2 linked regions of the Reyranella humidisoli genome follow. Each later gene encodes a partner of the first gene's protein in a complex. Links are inferred from orthologs where the notes say so. Each region holds a gene or a part of one and is shown in the gene's direction. Other genes may lie near its edges.

Evidence for each region.
Region 2: the proteins of KQ910_RS05860 (region 1) and hfq are in contact, whole or in part, in a crystal structure (PDB 3VU3), measured with the Escherichia coli proteins. The link is inferred for Reyranella humidisoli from one-to-one orthologs.

The regions. Positions count from the first base shown.
Region 1 is NZ_JAHOPB010000001.1:1,199,813-1,211,940, forward strand. Bases 6,654-9,541 are described here. They hold KQ910_RS05860 (catalase), read left to right. Parts: upstream 6,654-6,991; coding sequence 6,992-9,091; downstream 9,092-9,541. Other genes in these bases: mnmE (tRNA uridine-5-carboxymethylaminomethyl(34) synthesis GTPase MnmE), read left to right, coding at 6,654-6,920; ligD (DNA ligase D), read left to right, coding at 9,095-9,541. Also shown: KQ910_RS05825 (pyruvate, water dikinase regulatory protein), read left to right, coding at 1-13; KQ910_RS05830 (hypothetical protein), read left to right, coding at 32-466; KQ910_RS05835 (Bug family tripartite tricarboxylate transporter substrate binding protein), read left to right, coding at 491-1,459; KQ910_RS05840 ([protein-PII] uridylyltransferase), read right to left, coding at 1,474-4,266; KQ910_RS05845 (sugar ABC transporter substrate-binding protein), read left to right, coding at 4,310-5,215; KQ910_RS05850 (ComEA family DNA-binding protein), read left to right, coding at 5,227-5,580; more of mnmE, read left to right, coding at 5,577-6,653; more of ligD, read left to right, coding at 9,542-11,701; non-homologous end joining protein Ku, read left to right, coding at 11,799-12,128.
Region 2 is NZ_JAHOPB010000003.1:316,637-323,028, reverse strand. The notes cover bases 1-2,908. They hold hfq (RNA chaperone Hfq), read left to right. Parts: upstream 1-1,285; coding sequence 1,286-1,531; downstream 1,532-2,908. Other genes in these bases: hflX (GTPase HflX), read left to right, coding at 1,533-2,891; KQ910_RS25040 (HAD family hydrolase), read left to right, coding at 523-1,179; dat (D-amino-acid transaminase), read left to right, coding at 1-526. Also shown: KQ910_RS25025 (co-chaperone GroES), read left to right, coding at 2,960-3,247; KQ910_RS25020 (inositol monophosphatase family protein), read left to right, coding at 3,253-4,086; mazG (nucleoside triphosphate pyrophosphohydrolase), read right to left, coding at 4,100-4,948; KQ910_RS25010 (hypothetical protein), read right to left, coding at 5,023-5,679; KQ910_RS25005 (MBL fold metallo-hydrolase), read right to left, coding at 5,764-6,392. UniProt on the Escherichia coli protein: RNA chaperone that binds small regulatory RNA (sRNAs) and mRNAs to facilitate mRNA translational regulation in response to envelope stress, environmental stress and changes in metabolite concentrations.

The DNA.
Region 1 (12,128 bases):
GCAATCGACCTGAACCATGCTGGAGGCGACCATGAAGACAGTCCTCGTTGCGTTGAGTTTGGCTCTACCGGCGATGGCGGCCCTTGCCTCCAGCGGGATCACGGCGGCCGTCGCCGCCAACGGCATCGACGTCACCCGCGGTAGCGATTCCAATGTTTACGGCAATTGCGTTCCCAGCCTCGTCGTTGAGAACAAGTCGGGCGAGACGATCGACTATCTCCAGGTCGACGTGGTGCTGGCGCTTCGTGACGGCCGCCAGCGCACCATTGAACTCAAGTCGGGCTACCGGGAGGGCGCACCCTCCCCCATCGCGCCCGGCACCAGAACCACGCTGCGGCAGCATCTGGACACGTCGCGTGCCCTCGGTGTGCCCTGTGGCGAAGTCGCCGAGCGCCGCGTTTCCCGGACAGTTTGCGAGACCGCTCATGGCACGGCCTGTGCATCTTCTGTTAGTGTGCACCCCTGAGTTTTTCATCCCGAGGCAAATTCCATGAATCTCCGTCGTAGGACCGTCCTGGGCGCCATGGGCGCCTCGCTTCTCGCCGCGCCGGCCCTCGCACAGGATTATCCGAACAAGCCGCTCAAGATGATCGTGCCCTACCCGCCGGGCGGCGGTACCGACGGCCTCGGCCGCATCACCGCGCAGTTCCTGTCGGAGAAGCTCGGCCAGCAGATCGTCATCCAGAATGTCGGGGGCGCCTCGGGCACCATCGGTTCCGAGATGGTCCGCCGCGCCGAGCCGGATGGCTACACCGTCCTGTTCAACGCCAGCCTGTTCGTGTTGGGCAAGACGGTGGTCCCGTCCTGCCCCTACGATCCGCAGACTGATTTCCGTGCCATTGCCCAGGCGGGCGAGGCGCCGCTGGTGATGCTGGCCAACAACAACGTGCCCGGAAACGACTACGCGGCCACGATGGCGGCCGTCGCCAAGGACCCGAAGAAGTTCTTCGTGGCGATCTCCTCCGGCGGCTCGGCCGGACACATCGCGACACTCGCCTGGCTGAAGCGGATCGGCATCCCTCTCGACCAGATCCTCTACAAGGGTACCGCGCCGGCCAATACCGACCTGATGTCCGGCAGCGTCCAGTTCTTCATGGATCCCTGGACGGCGCTGCTGCCGCTCGCCACGTCGGGCCGCGCGAAGGGCCTGTATGTGACGTCCAAGGAGCGCACCCCGCTCGCACCGAACATTCCGACGAGCGCCGAAGTCGGCCTCAAGGATTTCAACCTGAGTTCCTGGTACGGCGTATGGGCCCCCAAGGACACGCCCGATGCGATCGTGAACAGGCTCGCGGCCGGCATGGCCGAAGTCTCAAAGGACAAGGCCTTCGTCGACAAGACCACCTCGCTCGGCATCGTGCCGACCGCGCGTGGCCCGAAGGACTTTGCCGCCTTCATTAAGTCGGAAGTCGAGACCAACACCGCGCTGCTGAAGGAAGCCAACTTCAAGCCGGAGTGACGCGCGCCCCAGCGCTATTCCGCCGCCTTCGCGATCGGGTCGAAGCGGGTGTCGAAGTCGCGGATGGAGGCTTCGACCGTCGCGGCGATCTGTTTCAACTTGTCGGCATTCACGACCTTAAGGCCGAACAGGTCCTTGACGTAGAACACGTCGACCGCGCGCTCGCCGTAGGTGGTGACGTGCGCCGTGGCGATCTGCAGGTTGAGGCGCGTCAGCGCACGCGTGACGACGTGCAGGAAGCCCGGCCGGTCGCGGCCGTTGACCTCGATCACCGTGAAGGTGTCGGACGCGTTATTGTCGATGAGCACGCGCGGCTCGACGGTGAAGACCCGGTCGCGCTTGGGCCATGAGCCGCGCTGGCTGTCGAGTTCGCGCTGGATGTCGAGGCGGTTGGACAGCGCCAGCTCGACGCGCGCGGCCAGTCGCGCCAGCCGCTGCGGGCCATCGAACGGCTTGCCCTCGAGGTCCTGGATCCAGAACGTGTCGAGCGCCATGCCGTTGGCTAGGGTGAAGATCTTGGCATCCATGATGTTGGCGCCACTGATCGCCATGGCACCGGCGAGGCGCGCGAACAGGCCGTGCGTGTCGAGCGTATAGATCGTGACCTCGGTCACCGAGCGTTCGTCGTCGACCCGGTGCTCGATGGCGAGAGGCTGCTTCGCCCGCTCGGCGCCGCGCACCAGCTCGGCCTGGCGGGCCAGCGTGTCGATCGGGAAGGACAGCCAGTAGGAGGCGTAGCCGCGCGCGAAATGCGCTTCCTTGTCGGCATCGCTCCAACCCGCCAGCCGTTTGGAAATCTCACCTTGGATGTGCTTGATCCGCTCGGCACGGCCACCGCTCAGCGTGCCACCCGAGAGAACCTGCTCCGTCGCATTGTAGAGCTGGCGCAGGAGCGCGGCCTTCCAGTTGTTCCAGACGTTCGGGCCGACCGCACGGATGTCGCACACCGTCAGGACCAGCAGCAGGCGCAGGCGCTCGGGCGACTGGATAAGGGCCGCGAAGGTCTCGATGGTCTTGGGATCCATCAGGTCGCGCTGGAAGGCGGTGCCGGACATGGCGAGGTGATAGCGGACCAGCCAGGCCACGGTTTCCGTCTCGGCGGCCGTCAGGCCGAGGCGCGGACCCAACTGCATCGCCACATCGGCACCCAGCACCGAATGATCGCCCCCGCGACCCTTGGCGATGTCGTGCAGCAGCACCGCGAGGTAGAGAACGGGGCGCGACAGGATCTTGTGCACCACGTCGGCCGACAGCGGATGGTCTTCCTTCAGGACGCCGGACTCGATCTTCGAGAGGATGCCGATGGCGCGGATCGTGTGCTCGTCGACCGTATACGTGTGGTACATGTCGTGCTGCGTCTGCGCGACGACGCGACCGAAGTCGGGCACGAAGCGGCCGAACACGCCGGCCTCGTTGAGACGCCGCAGTGTCGTCTCCGGATCGTGGCGCGACGTCAGCATCTCCATGAAGAGCCGGTTGGCTTCGGCATCGTTCCTCAGCCGGTCGACCAGCCGGATGTTCTGTGTGATCAGCCGCAGGGTCGCGGGATGGATGTCGAGATCGTTTTCCTGAGCAACATGGAACAGGCGCAGGATCGCCACCGGATCCTTGGCGAAGGCATCGGGCGTCGCCACCGCGAGGCGTTCGCCATCGAGCCGGAAGCCTTCGAGTTCGCGCGGCCGCAACGTCTGCCACAGCGCGGCAAGCTTGGGCTTGCGGCGCCGGCTGTCCTCGAGCGCGGCGACGAAGATGCGCGTCAGGTCGCCCACCGTCTTGGCATGCAGGTAGTAATGCTTGGTGAAGCGCTCGACCCCCCGGCTGCCCGGACGGTCCTGGTAGCCGAGGCGCGCGGCAATCTCGCGCTGTAGATCGAACGACAGGCGGTCGTCGGCGCGGTTCGTCAGATAGTGGATGTGACAGCGCACGGTCGACAAGAAACGCTCGGCACGCTCGAAGTGCCGCGCTTCCTCCCTGGTGAGCACGCCCTTGGCCACCAGTTCGCCCGGCTCGCTGACGCGATAGAGATACTTGGCGATCCAGAACAGCAGGTGCAGGTCGCGCAGCCCGCCCTTGCCTTCCTTGACGTTGGGTTCGACGACATAGCGCGAATCGCCCATGCGATGATGACGCTGGTCGCGCTCGGCAAGCTTGGCATCGACGAAGTCGCGCCCGTCGCCGGTATAGAATTTCTGTGCGAAGCCGCGCTGCAGCTCGTCGAACAGCGCGCGATCGCCCCAGAGATAGCGCGCTTCCAGCAATGCCGTGCGGATCGTCTGGTCGCGCTCGGCATAGCGCAGGCTCTCATCGACCGTGCGGGTCGCGTGGCCGACCTTCAGGCCGAGGTCCCACAGGAGATAGAGCATGAACTCGACGATCTGCTCGCCGCGTGGCGTCTGCTTGTAGGGACGCAGGAACAGGAGATCGATGTCGGAAAGCGGCGCCAGTTCTCCGCGGCCGTAGCCGCCGGTCGCCACAAGGCCCAGCCGCTCACCGGCGCTGGGATTGGCCGCCGGATAGGCATGCTGGTCGGCGAAGTCGTAGAGGACCCGGATGATCTGGTCCATGAGGTAGGACGTGGCCGCCAGTACCGCCGGCCCGTCGTTCTTCAACGGGCCCGGCTCCTCGAAGCGGCGGCGGATCTCCGCCCGGCCCGCGGTCAGGGCATCGCGCAGCAGGGCCAGGACTGGCGCGCGCGGCGGCTCACCTCCAGGCGGCATGTCCTCTGCCAGACGGGCGAGGCCCTCCTCGAGCTTGCGGCGCCGGACGATGACACGGCGGTCGGGAATATTGTCGTAGGGCTGGGCCATGGCCGGCGGATACTACAGGGCGCCGCTGGTCTAAAGTAGGGCCATGAGCCCGCTCTCGACCCGTCCTCCGATCCTTGCGGTTTTCACAAAGAACCGTGTGAATCCCGCCTACGATGCGGCCCGGCTGGCCGTCGAAAGGGCCGCGGCGCAAGCCGGCGCCCGCACGGTGCATTATGTGACCGCGACGCCTGACCATGTCGGCGAGCAGAAGGCGCTGGTGGCCGAGGCGCTCGCGGCGCGACCGGACGCCGTCCTCTTCAACCCGACCGACGATGTCGCGATGGCGGAGGATGTGGCGCGGATCACCGCAGCCGGCATCCCGGTGGGGGTGTTCATCAACCGCATGAATGTGCCCGTCGTGACCTTCGTCGGATCGGACGACGTTCGGGTGGGTGAGACGATCGCCCGTGCCCTGTTCCAGGGTCTGGGCGGGACCGGAAAGGTCGTGGCGCTGGACGGTACGCCGGGTGCCCGCACCGCGCGGGATCGCACCGAGGGTCTGAAGCGGGCACTGGCGGAAAACCCTGGCATCGAGCTGGTGGGCTCGCGAGTCGGCTATCTGCAGGAAGTACCTGCGCGCGCGGCCATGGCCGAACTGCTGCGCGACCATCCCCGGATCGACGGTGTCTGGACGGCCAACGACGTCATGGCCTTCGGCGCGCTGAAGGCCCTGGAGGAAGCCGGACGGACCGCGACGGTCGTCGGAATCAACGGACTGCCGGCAGCGATCGATCACATCGAACGCGGGACCATGCTGGCCAGCGTCGACTTCAGCGCCTTCAACATCGCGTCCATCGCCGCCCAGGCCGTCCTTCGTCATCTTGCCGGCCAGCCCGTACCGGCCGAGATCATGGTGCCGGCAGAGTTGATCGACCGGTCGAATTGTCACCGCTGGAAAGTGCCCTTCGAGCGCCGTCCCATCCCGAATTGGGCCGATTTCGTGCGATAATGCCTGGCGTCATGTCGTTTAAAGCAATCCTCGCAACGGTCGCGGTCCTGACGGGCGCGGCGTCGATCGCCTCTCCGGTCCTGGCCCAGGGCGCGCGTCCCGCGGCGCCGGCCGCGCCCGCGCCCGCCGGCCAGATCGATATCAACAGCGCCAGCCGCGACGATCTCATGTCGCTCGACGGGATCGGCGAGGTGCGGGCCGACGCGATCATCCGCGCACGGCCGTTCAAGACCAAGGCCGACCTGGTCGAGCGCCGGCTGATCCCCGAAGCGGTCTACGAGAAGATCGCCGACAAGGTGATGGCCCGCCCGCCGCCCGCCGCCCCGCCGGCGCGCCCGGCACAACCCGCACCACGGCGGACGTGAACGACGCCACGATCTACGCGCTGGGCACGGCGACGCCCACGCGCGCCCATCCCGGTGCGCTCGCGGTGATCCGGCTGAGCGGCCCGCGCGCGGGCGACGCGCTGGAACAGCTCACCCGCAAGTCATTGCCGACGCCGCGTCGCATGGTGTTGCGCACGATCCTCGATCCCGTCAGTGGCGAGGCGATCGACAAGGGACTGGTCGTCTGGTTCGCCGCACCTAACACCGAGACGGGCGAGCCGATGGTCGAGCTGCACCTTCATGGCGGCCGCGCCGTGGTCGGGGCCGCGCTCGACGCGATTGCCCATCTCGGTTTCTGCCGGCTGGCCGAACCCGGCGAGTTCACGCGCCGCGCCTTCGAGCACGGCAAACTCGACCTCACGGAGGCCGAGGGCATCGCCGACTTGGTTGCGGCCGAGACGGCGGCGCAGCGGCGGCAGGCGCTGCAGCAGATGGATGGCGCGCTGCACCGGCTCTACGAGGAATGGCGCGGTAAGGGCCTGCGGGCGCTGGCGCATCTCGAGGCCGCGATCGATTTCCCCGACGAGGATCTGCCCGAGGGCCTGGCTGACGAGGTGCGGGTCGCAATCGCCGGGCTCCAGGCAGAGATCGCGGCGCATCTGGAGGATCGGCGTGGCGAGAGGCTGCGCGACGGCCTGTCGATCGCGATCATCGGCCCGCCCAACGCCGGCAAGTCCTCGCTGCTCAATCTCCTTGCCCGGCGCGAGGCGGCGATCGTGTCGGAGACGGCCGGCACCACGCGCGACGTGATCGAGATCCATCTCGATCTCGGCGGCTGGCCGGTCGTGCTGGCCGATACCGCGGGCCTGCGCGACTCGACCGACGCCATCGAGCAGGAAGGCGTGCGCCGCGCCCGCGCCCGGGCCGCCGCGGCCGACCTGCGCGTGCTGGTGCTCGACGCGTCCGGCGACTGGCGGGCGGAAATGCAGGCCATCATCGCGTCGACCGAGCACTGGACTCCGGCACGCGACATCGTCGTGGTGAACAAAACCGATCTTGCGCCCGTTGCGACCTCTGGGATCGTGGCCCTGTCGACAACGGGCGGCGCCGGCCTGCCCGAGTTATTGACCCGGCTGGAACAGTCTGCCGAGGCATCGATGCAGGACGGCGCCGGCGCGCCGCCGCTGACACGAGTGCGCCATCGCGAGGCCCTGGTCGACTGTCAGGCTGCGCTGGAGCGTGCCCTGGGTGCGCCTGAGGTGGCGTTGGCAGCGGAGGACCTGCGCCTTGCTCTGCGGGCCATCGGCCGCATTACCGGCGCGGTGCGCCTCGACGAATTGCTCGACGTGATCTTCCGCGACTTCTGTATCGGCAAGTAGTCGACAAGGCGGCGGGAACGAGTCGGAGCACGCGCCGTTCAGGTCGCAGCTTAAGCTGTGAACAGTGAGGCATGATCGTGCGGAAATCCAAGACTGCGTCGAAGTCCCAGGCTCCTTCGGAAGCCCGCCCCGGCGGCGAAACCCACCAGACCACAACATCTGCCAACCAGACGCTGACGACCAACCAGGGCGTCGCGATCTCCGATAACCAGAATTCGCTGAAGAGCGGCGCGCGCGGTCCGACCCTGCTGGAGGACTTCGTGCTGCGCGAGAAGATCCAGCATTTCGATCACGAGCGCATCCCCGAGCGCATCGTCCATGCCCGTGGCAGCGGCGCGCACGGTTACTTCCAGCCCTTCAAGAACCTGTCGAAGTTCACCAAGGCCGAATTCCTGCAGGACCCCAAGAAGACCACTAAAGTCTTCGTCCGCTTCTCGACGGTGGCCGGCGGCGCGGGCTCGGTCGACACGCCGCGCGATGTGCGCGGCTTCGCGGTGAAGTTCTACACCGAGGAGGGCAACTTCGACCTCGTCGGCAACAACATCCCGGTGTTCTTCATCCAGGACGCCATCAAATTCCCCGACCTGATCCACTCGGTGAAGATGGAGCCCGATCGCGCCTTCCCGCAGGCCGGCTCGGCGCACGATACGTTCTGGGATTTCGCCTCGCTGATGCCCGAGAGCATGCACATGCTGATGTGGGCTATGTCGGACCGCACGATTCCGCGCTCGCTGCGCCATATCGAAGGCTTCGGCGTCCATACGTTCCGGCTCGTCAACGCCCAAGGCGAATCGACCTTCGTCAAGTTCCACTGGCGCCCCAGCCTCGGCGTGGCCTCGACCCTGTGGGACGAGGCGGTGAAGCTCGCCGGTGCCGATCCCGACTATCAGCGCCGCGACCTCTGGGAAGCTATCGACAACGGCGACTATCCGGAATGGACGCTCTCCATCCAGGCCTTCGACCAGAAGACGGCCGACGAGCTCGACTTCGACATCCTCGATCCGACCAAACTCATCCCGGAAGAGATCATCCCGCTCACGCCGATCGGCCGCATGGTGCTGAACGAGAACCCGGTGAACTTCTTTGCCGAGACCGAACAGGTGGCCTTCCATCCCGGCCATATCGTCCCGGGCATCGACTTCACGCCCGATCCGCTGCTGCAGGGCCGCCTTCACTCATATCTCGACACCCAGCTCAGCCGTCTGGGCGGGCCGAATTTCCACGAGATCCCGATCAACAAGCCGGTCTGCCCGATGCGCAACTTCCAGCGCGACGGTCACATGCGCATGGCGGTGCCGCCGGGCCGCGTTGCCTATGAGCCCAACTCGCTCGATCCCAACGGCCCGCGCGAGAACCCGACGCGAGGCTTCGCGAGCTTCCCCGATCCGAACGCCGGGCCCAAGACGCGGGAGCGTCCCGAATCCTTCGCCGATCACTACTCGCAGGCCCGCCTGTTCTGGCGTTCGATGACGCCGCCCGAACAGGGCCACATCGTCAGCGCCTTCACCTTCGAACTGAGCAAGGTAGAGACCCCGGCGATCCGTACGCGCATGCTGGGCCATCTGGACCTGATCGAGCCGGAACTCGGCAAGCGGGTCGCAACCGCCATGGGCATGGTGGGCGAGGCCGACAAGATCACGCCGGCCGTGCCGCCGCGCGACGATCTCGATCCGTCGCCGGCCCTCAGCATCATCGGAAAGGCGCCCAAGACGGTGCAGGGACGCACGGTCGCCGTCTTGGTCACCGACGGCAGCGATGCGAACGCGGTCCAGAAGCTACGGCAGGCGCTGAAGAAGGAGGGTGCCAACCTCAAGCTGGTGGCGCCGAAGGTCGGCAAGCTCGAAGGCAACGGCCTCGTCCCCGACATGCAGCTCGATGGCGCGCCGTCGGTGTTGTTCGACGCCGTCGTTGCCCTGCCCTCGGAGGCGGGCGCGAAGGAGCTGCTGGGCGTGGCTGCGGCCATCGACTGGTTGCGCGATGCCTTCGGTCATCTCAAGGCCATCGGCTTCAACGCGGCGACCAATCCTCTGCTCGACAAGGCTGGCATCGACACCGATGCCGCGATGGGCGTCATCGCGCTGGACGGCAAGAACGGCATCGAGGGCTTCATTGCCACGGCGAAGAAGCACAAGATCTGGGAGCGCGACAAACTGGTGCGCCCCCAGCGGTGATCCATGCGGAACGACAGGCTTGCCTCCTATCGCGCCAAGCGTGATTTCAGCCTGACGGAAGAGCCGTCGGGCAAGGCGGCCGTCCCCAAATCGAAGCAGCTGCGTTTCGTCATCCAGCGGCATGACGCGACGCGGCTGCACTACGATTTGCGCCTGGAACTCGACGGCACGTTCAAGTCGTGGGCCGTGACCAAGGGCCCGTCGCTCGATCCTACGATCAAGCGGCTGGCTGTCGAAGTCGAGGACCACCCCCTCGATTACGGGGACTTCGAGGGCACGATTCCCGAAGGTCAATATGGCGGCGGCACCGTTCAGCTTTGGGATCGCGGCTACTGGATTCCAGAAGGCGATCCGCACGAGGGACTGAAGCGCGGCGATCTCAAGTTCACCCTTGCAGGCGAACGGCTTCAGGGAGGTTTTGTCCTGGTCCGCATGAAGTGGGACCGCAAGGGTGGCAAAGGTGGGGGCCGCACCAACTGGCTGCTGATCAAGCATCGCGATGATGCTGCGCATGAAGGCGATGACGACAAGGTCTTGAAGGACCCGAAGTCAATCGCTTCGGGACGCACCCTGAAGGAGATCGCACTGGGCACCGGCAAGGCGCCCAAGCCGTTCATGACGAGCAAGAAGCGCGGCGCGGGCGCGGTCTGGCAAAGCAACAAGAAGAATGGCGGAAACACAGCTTCGACGCCGAAGAGCAAGGCAAAGGCGAAGAAGGTTGCCTCCATGCCGAAGTTCGTCGAACCGCAGCTGGCCAAGCTGGTCGAACGCGTCCCCGGCGGGGCGGGCTGGGCCCATGAGGTGAAGTTCGATGGCTACCGGCTGCAGCTTCGCGTTGAGGATGGCGAGGCGACGTTGCGCACGCGCAAGGGTCTCGACTGGACGCGGAAATTCTCGACGATCGCCCAGCAGGCAGAGGCGTTGCCGGATTGCATCCTCGACGGCGAAGCTGTTGCACTCGACAGCCATGGCGCGCCGGATTTCGCGGCATTGCAGGCCGCACTCTCCAACGACAAGTCGGAAGACCTGATCTTCTTCGCCTTCGACTTGCTGTTCCTCGAAGCCGAGGATCAGCGCCCCCTGCCGCTTTCGGAGCGCAAGACGCGGCTGAAGACGTTGCTCGACGGTATGAAGGGCAAGCATTCGGGCCTGCGCTACGTCGATCATTTCGAGACCGGCGGCGATGCGGTGCTGCAATCGGCCTGCCGCATGCACCTCGAGGGCATCGTCTCCAAGGAGCTGGACGCGCCCTACAAGTCCGGCCGCAGTAATGGCTGGACCAAGGCCAAGTGCCGCGCCGGCCACGAGGTGGTGATCGGCGGCTGGACCAGCGAAGGCCGCCGCCTGCGCTCGCTGCTCGCCGGCGTCCATCGCGGCGAGGGCAACGACCGCAAACTGGTCTATGTCGGCCGCGTCGGCACCGGCTTCGGCGAGAGCGTGATGCGCTCGCTGATGCCGAAGCTGCGTGCCGTGGCGAGCAAGACCAGCCCGTTCGCGGCCGGTGCCAGCCCGCCGAAGGAAGCCAACATGCATTGGGCGAAGCCCGACCTGGTGGCCGAGATCGAGTTCGCCGGCTGGACCGGTGCCGGCAACATCCGGCAGGCTGCGTTCAAGGGATTGCGCAGCGACAAGCCGGCCGAGGAGGTCGAGGCGGAAGTCGCGGCGGATCCGGAGAAGACGAAGATGGCCAAGCCTTCGATCGCCAAGTCGGATCGGGCCATCGTGATGGGCGTGTCGATATCCCATCCCGACAAGCCGCTGTGGCCCGACGAGAAGCCGCCCGTCACCAAGCTCGAGCTGGCGGAGTACTACGAGGCGGTGGGCGACTGGATGATCGACCACATCGCCGGCCGCCCCTGCTCCATCGTGCGCACGCCCGACGGAATCGACGGCGGGCAGAAGTTCTTCCAGCGCCATTCCATGCCAGGCTCCTCGAACCTTCTCGACGAGGTGAAGGTGAAAGGCGACAGGAAGCCCTATCTCCAGATTGACCGCGTCGAGGGACTGGCCGCCGTGGCGCAGATGGGCGGGACCGAGCTGCATCCCTGGAACTGCCAGCCGGGCCATCCCGAGCGGCCGGGCCGCCTGGTGTTCGATCTCGACCCGGCGCCCGACGTGAAGTTCGCGGCGGTCATTTCCGGCGCACGCGAGATCGCCGCTCGACTGAGGAAGCTCGGTCTCGTGCCCTTCTGCAAGACGACCGGCGGCAAGGGCCTGCATGTCGTGGTGCCGCTCATCGACGACAGGAAGAGCCCGGACTGGGATACAGCCAAGACCTTCGCGCGAGAGATCTGCCGGCGGGTCGCCGAGGACGAGCCCGGACTTTATGTTATCAAAATGTCGAAGGCGGTCCGGACCGGCCGGATCTTCCTCGATTATCTCCGCAACGACCGCACCGCGACCGCCGTCGCACCCCTCTCCTCGCGCGCGCGTCCGGGCGCCACAGTCTCGATGCCGATCGCATGGACGCAGGTAAAGGCGGGACTCGATCCGATGAAGTTCACCGTGCGCACTGCGCCGGCGCTCCTGAAGCGCAACAAGCCGTGGAAGGACTATGCGAAGTCGGCGAAGCCCCTGCGCGCCGCGATCGAGAAGCTCGTGAAATTTTAATCGGTGTCATCCCGAGCGTAGCGAGGGATCCTTCCTCTTTGACCGCTTAAGGATCCCTCGCTGCGCTCGGGATGACACGAACTGATTGGAGTCGAACATGGCCAAGCAGAAAGCGATGCGTCCCACCTGGGAGGGACACCTGCGTCTCTCGCTGGTGACCTGCCCGGTCGCGCTCTACACCGCGACCGAGCGCAGCGCCGACATCCACTTCAATCTCATCAATCCGAAGACCAACAACCGCATCCGCATGCAGACGGTCGATGCCGGCACTGGCAAGCCCGTCGATCGCGCCGATCTGGTGAAAGGCTTCGCGGTCTCCAAGAACAAGTACGTGCTGCTCGACAAGGAGGAGCTCGACGCGGTGCGCCTGGAATCGACGCGCATTCTCGACATCGAGGAATTCGTCGATGCGTCGGAGATCGACCGG
Region 2 (6,392 bases), on another replicon or contig:
CGTGCTCACCACCAAGGCGACCAAGCACATTGTGGCCGATGCCGGCGCCGGCGTCGCCGTCAAGAGCATGCCCGACATCCGCTGGGAGCGTTGCGACATCAAGACGGTCGCGTTGCTGCCCAACGTACTGGCCAAGCAGGCCGCGCGCGAGGCCGGTGCCTACGAAGCCTGGCTGCTCGACGAGAAAGGCTGCGTCACCGAGGGTGCCTCGACCAATGCCTGGATCGTGACGCAGGACGGCGAACTGATCACGCGCCAGACCGACAATGGCATCCTGTCCGGCATCACGCGCACCACGCTCAAGACGATCTGCAATTCGCTCCAGCTCAAGCTGGTCGAGCGGCCGTTCAGCCTCGAGGAAGCGAAGAAGGCCAAGGAAGCCTTCATCACCAGTGCCACCTCCTTCGTGACGCCGGTCGTGAAGATCGACGGCGAGAAGGTCGCCGACGGCAAGGTCGGTGCCACGGCGCGCCGTCTGCGCGAGGAGTATGTCCGCTTTTCCGAGGCGGGAGAGGCCGTGACGTGAGCCGGCCGGCCGGTCTTGAGCCTCCGCGCGCGGTTCTCTTCGACTGGGACAACACGCTGGTCAACACCTGGCCGACGATCGTCGAGTGTTACCGCGACACCTTCACGGCGCTGGGCCTGACGCCCTGGACGTCGGCCGAAGTGCAGGACCGCGCCCACGGCTCGTTGCGCGAGTTGTTCCCGGCGCTGTTCGGTCCGCGCGCGGCCGAGGCGGAAAAGGTTTTCTACGACACGTTCCTGCGCATCCACCTGGAGCGGCTGGAGCCGCTCGACGGCGCCGCCGACCTGTTGGCGCACTGCCATGCCAAGGGCTGCTACGTGGCCATCGTCAGCAACAAGGTGGGCGACAACCTGCGCGCCGAGGTAGCCCATCTCGGCTGGGGCCAATGGATCGCCAAGGCCGTGGGCGCGCGCGACGCGGCCCGCGACAAACCAGCGCCGGACCCCATCTATCTGGCACTCGACGGCACGGGAATTGCCCCTGACGAGAACGTGTGGATGGTCGGTGACACCCAGGCCGATCTCAAAAGTGCGCATGCGGCAGGGTGTCTTCCGGTCCTGGTGGGAGGCGCAGAGCAACTGACTGCGGCCCTCCTGGAACATCCGCCGAGACTGCGCGCGCGTAATTGTCATGAGTTGGTGGCATTGCTTTGAGACCAACCTCCCCTATATTTGAGGCAACTCGGTAGCGGGGAGGGACCCCGTACCTTCTGACCGGCGACCCCTCGGAAGCCGGCTGCCCAGCAAGAGGCCAAAAAATATGAGCGAAAAGGCACAGAACGTTCAGGACGTCTTCCTGAACCACCTTCGGAAGAACAAGACTCCGGTCACGATCTTCCTCGTGAACGGCGTGAAGCTGCAAGGCATCGTCACGTGGTTCGACAACTTCTCGGTGCTGCTGCGCCGCGACGGTCACTCGCAGCTTGTCTACAAGCATGCGATCTCGACCATCATGCCGGTCACGCCGGTGCAGCTGTTCGACGGGGACAAGGCCGACGCAGGCTGATTTGATCGACCAGTTCGAAGAAGACGACCAGGAAAAGCGCACTCGCAAGCCGTTGGAAACCGTGCGCCCCGCGACGGTGGCTGCGGTCGTGTGTCCCTACATGGCAGGCCCGCGCGGTCGCGGCAGCGATCGCGACAGCACGGCCAAGCTCGAGGAGGCTGTGGGCCTGGCCCGCGCCATCGACCTCGACGTGCGGCTAGCGCAAGTCGCGCCGCTGCGGCAGGTCACGCCGGCGACGCTGATCGGCAAGGGCGTGGTGGCGCGCATTGCCGCGGCGGTCGAGGAGCAGGGCATCGGCCTTGTCGTGGTCGACGACAAGCTTACCCCCGTTCAACAGCGCAACCTGGAGAAGGCCTGGCAGACCAAGGTCATCGACAGGACCGGCCTGATCCTGGAGATATTCGGCGCGCGCGCCCGCACCCATGAAGGCCGGCTGCAGGTCGAACTGGCGGCGCTCGACTACCAGCGTGGCCGCTTGGTGCGCTCGTGGACCCATCTCGAACGCCAGCGCGGCGGCTTCGGCTTCATGGGCGGTCCCGGTGAATCGCAGATCGAGATCGACCGCCGCCTGATCGGCGAGCGCATCGTGCGCATCAAGCGTGACCTCGAAGCTGTACGCAAGACGCGTCAGGTCAATCGCGCCGGCCGCAAGAAGGCGCGGCTGCCGACGGTGGCGCTGGTCGGCTACACCAATGCCGGCAAGTCGACGCTGTTCAACCGGCTGTCCGGCGCCGACGTCATGGCCAAGGACCTGCTGTTTGCCACGCTCGACCCGACCATGCGGTCGATCAAGCTGCCCAACGGCAAGGGCTGCGTGATCTCCGACACGGTGGGCTTCGTTTCGGACCTGCCGACTCATCTCGTGGCCGCCTTCCGCGCGACGCTCGAAGAGGTGATCGAGGCCGACCTGATCGTGCATGTGCGCGACATCTCCCATCCCGACAGCGAGCAGCAGCGCCTCGACGTCGAGGAAGTGCTGCACGAGTTGGGCGCGCTCGAGGAGGGGGCGGGACGTCCCTTCATCGAGGCGCTGAACAAGATCGACGCCCTGCCGGAGGACATGCGGCAGGTGCTGGAAACCCGTACCGCCACGGGCGCCGAGCGCGCCCGCCAGTATCCGGTCTCTGCGTTGACGGGTGAGGGCGTGGACCAGCTCATGAACGCCATCGCGGACCTGCTGGGCGCTGCCGGCGAGGCGCGCGAAGTCTCCGTGCCGCTCTCCGACGGCGCGACCATCGCCTGGCTCTACCGTCACGGCGAGGTCCGCAGCCGCCGCGACGACGGCGAAACCGCCTGGCTGACCGTCGCTCTCGACGAGGCAGCCTCCGCCCAGTTCGAGCGTCGCCAGCTGGCGCGTTGACACCCGGCGGGCGCACTTCCTATAAGCGGCAAAATTCCGAACACCAAACTCAGGACGAAGGAAACACCATGAAATTCAAGCCCTTGCACGATCGTATTCTGCTGAAGCCGGTGGCCGCCGAGACCCGCACCAAGGGCGGGCTCATCATTCCCGACACGGCCCAGGAAAAGCCGATGCAGGGCAAGGTCGTCGCGGTCGGCAAGGGCCGCCGCCTCGAGGACGGCCGCCTGCAGGAGCTGGGCGTCAAGGTCGGCGACACGGTCCTGTACGGCAAGTGGTCGGGCACCGAGGTCAAGCTCGCCGGCGAAGACCACGTGATCTTGAAGGAAGAGGACCTGTTCGGCGTCGCCGGCTGAGGCCGATGCTCGACGCCGGCGCCTCCCAGCGGGTCGCCGAACTCATGCGCGAGACGGCGGCGGCCGAGCTGCTGCCCCGTTTCCGCAATCTTTCGAAGGAAGACGTCCGGCAAAAGCGGCCGGGCGACATCGTCACCGTTGCCGACGAAGCGGCCGAGCAGCGGCTGGCTTCCGGGCTGGCAAAAATCCTGCCCGGCGTGCCGGTCGTGGGCGAGGAGGCCGTCGAGAAGGATCCGGGCCTTCTCGACCTGATCGCCCGGCCGGGTGAGGCCTGCTGGATCGTCGATCCGCTCGACGGCACCTCGAATTTCGCCGCGGGCCGCGACCGCTTCGCCATCATTGTCTGCCTGGTGCAGGACAGGGCCGCAATCGCGGGCTGGATCCTCGACGTGCCGCGCGACCGCCTGGCTGTCGCGCATCGGGGCGAAGGCGTCACCTTCGACGGCGCCGCCGTGCGCGGCCAGCCGGCCGATGCGCCGCTGAACGGCTTCGTCGGCTACAAGATCGCCAAGGCCTTCGACGAGCAGTTGAGCCCCGGACACCGTTCACGACTGGGCCAGATCACCACGCTGCGCTGCGCCGGCGCCGAATACCTTGAAATTCTCGCGGGGCGCGCAGATTTTAGCCTGTACCGTATGACCAAACCGTGGGATCACGCGGCCGGCACGCTGATGATGCGTGAAGCCGGCGGCGGCGCCGTCCAGTTCGGCAGCGGTCCCTACATGCCGGCCCAGCCAATCCACGCCGGACTGATCGCGGCTTCCACCGAGGAGGCGCTGACCGAGGCGAGGACGCTCCTCGAAGCCTCGAACATGCCGCTGCTGGCACGGCCCTCGTAGCCGCCCACGAGGCTCAAGCCTTCGACTTGGCTTCCTGCCAGAGCGTCTCCATTTCCTCGAGACTGGCGTCGGCCGGCTTGCGGCCAGCTTCGGCCAGCCGGCGCTCGATATGGCGGAAGCGCTTCTCGAACTTGTCGTTAGTGGCCCGGAGTGCGACCTCGGGATCGACCTTGCAGTGCCGGGCAAGATTCGCGACCGCGAACAGGACATCGCCCAGTTCGTCGGCGACCTTGGCCTGTTCGACCTTTCCGGCCTCGAGCTCGGCGCGCAACTCGTGCAATTCTTCCTCGATCTTGTCGATGACCGGGCCGATCGTGGCCCAGTCGAAGCCGACCCGGGCGGCACGCTTCTGGATCTTCTCGGCGCGCATCAGGGCGGGAAGGGCGCGCGCCACCCCATCGAGGGCGCCGGCCGAAGCCTCTGCCGCCGCGCTGCCGTCGCTGGCGGCCTTGGCCGCCCGTTCGGCGGCCTTGCGGGCCTCCCAGGATACCGTCTGGGCGTCGGCGGTCTTGATGTCGAGGTCGCCGAAGACGTGTGGATGGCGATCGACCATCTTGTCTGCGATCGCGGCCGCCACGTCGTCGAAGCCGAACGCCTTGGCCTCGCTGGCGATCTGGCTGTGATAGACGACCTGGAGCAGCAGGTCGCCGAGTTCTTCCTTGAGCGCCGGGAGGTCGTCTCGCTCGATGGCGTCGGCGACCTCGTAGGCTTCCTCGATCGTGTACGGCGCGATGGTGCGAAAGGTCTGGTCGATGTCCCAGGGGCAACCATGCTGGCGGTCGCGCAGCCAGGCCATCACCGCGAGCAGCCGCGGCAGCGGTTCCTTGGGCAGGGATTCCGGGGTGGGTTTGCCTGAAGTCATGGCGTCGGACTCATTCCCAATTATCGTATAATATATATTATGACAAATATAGACTATCTATAATATACATGGCTCTACCAGTCTATCCGCATGTTCTGCGTTATCAACGCCAGGAGTTGCAGGCCGCGGCTCGCCTCGTTGGCCGGCATGCCGAGCGTCACCAGGACGCCGACCTTGGGGTTCCGCGGATTGGGCACGACCAGGTCGAATACGGTGCGCGGACCGCTGTCCGTCGGTCCCTTGGGCACGTTCTCGTAGACGATCACGAAGCTGCCGTCCCCGAGTTTGCGGGCCTGCGCCTGGACACCCGGCCGGCGGGCCTTCATCGAGCCGGTCTTGGTGGCGGTGTAGTGCTCCGCGTCCTTGACGCCCTCATAGGCGAAGTCGACCCGCCAGACGATCAGCCGGATGCGCTTGTCGAGCGTGTAGGCGATGCCCCGCTCCTCATCCTCGTTCGCCTGCCAACCCATCGGCAGCAGCAGTTCGACCTTCACCGAGCCGAACCGAAGCCGGACGGCCTGGCTGGCCTGGTCGATGCCGAGGACGCGGGTGAAACTCTGGCTGGTGCCGCCGCCGATGCTCTGCTCGCCGCGGGTGTAGCTCGAGCCGTTGTCAGGCGTGCCGAAATCCCGAAACGTGAGCCCGCCAGCATCCAGCCGGTCAGCCGCCAGGGCCGCGAACGGAGCCGCCAGCGGGGCCAGGCCGAGCGCTACGGCGACCGTCAGGAACATCCGGCGTCCGGACTCCTTTCGTTTCCGCTCGCGCGTCAGGTGAGAATCGTCCGATATCCATCTGGAATATAACAATTCTTCACCCTAGAGATCGATCTGGAGACCGTCATGGCAAGGCGTCACGTGGTCCGGCGTCGTCCGGTCGACTTCCGCATAGTCCATATCGACATGCATGTTGGTCAAGAAGGCCCGGCGCGGCTTCAGCCGTTCGATCCATTCCAGCGCCCGGTCGAGATGGGCATGCGTCGGGTGCGGCCGGTAGCGCATGGCGTCGACGATCAGCACCTCGACGCCCTCCAGCAGCGCCAGCGATTCCTCCGGCAGCGCCACCACGTCGTTGGCGTATCCCAAACCGCCAAAGCGGAAGCCCAACGACGGGATGGTGCCGTGATCCTGGAGGAACGGCACAACGGGAAGGCCGGCGGCCGTGAAGGGGCCCTCGATCACCGTATGCTGATAGATCGGATTGTAGAATCCCGAGCCCTCGGCCTGGAAACAGTAGCCGAACCGCCGGAGCAGCACCGCATGGGTGCGCGCATCCGACCACGATTCGATCTGGCCCTGGCGCAGCGCATAAGGCCGCAGGTCGTCGATACCGTGGACCTGATCGGCATGGTCGTGGGTCCAGATCACCGCGTCGACCCGCTCGACCTCGGCGTCGAGGAGCTGGCTGCGGACGTCGGGCGAGGTGTCGACCAGCACCGTCTGGCCCT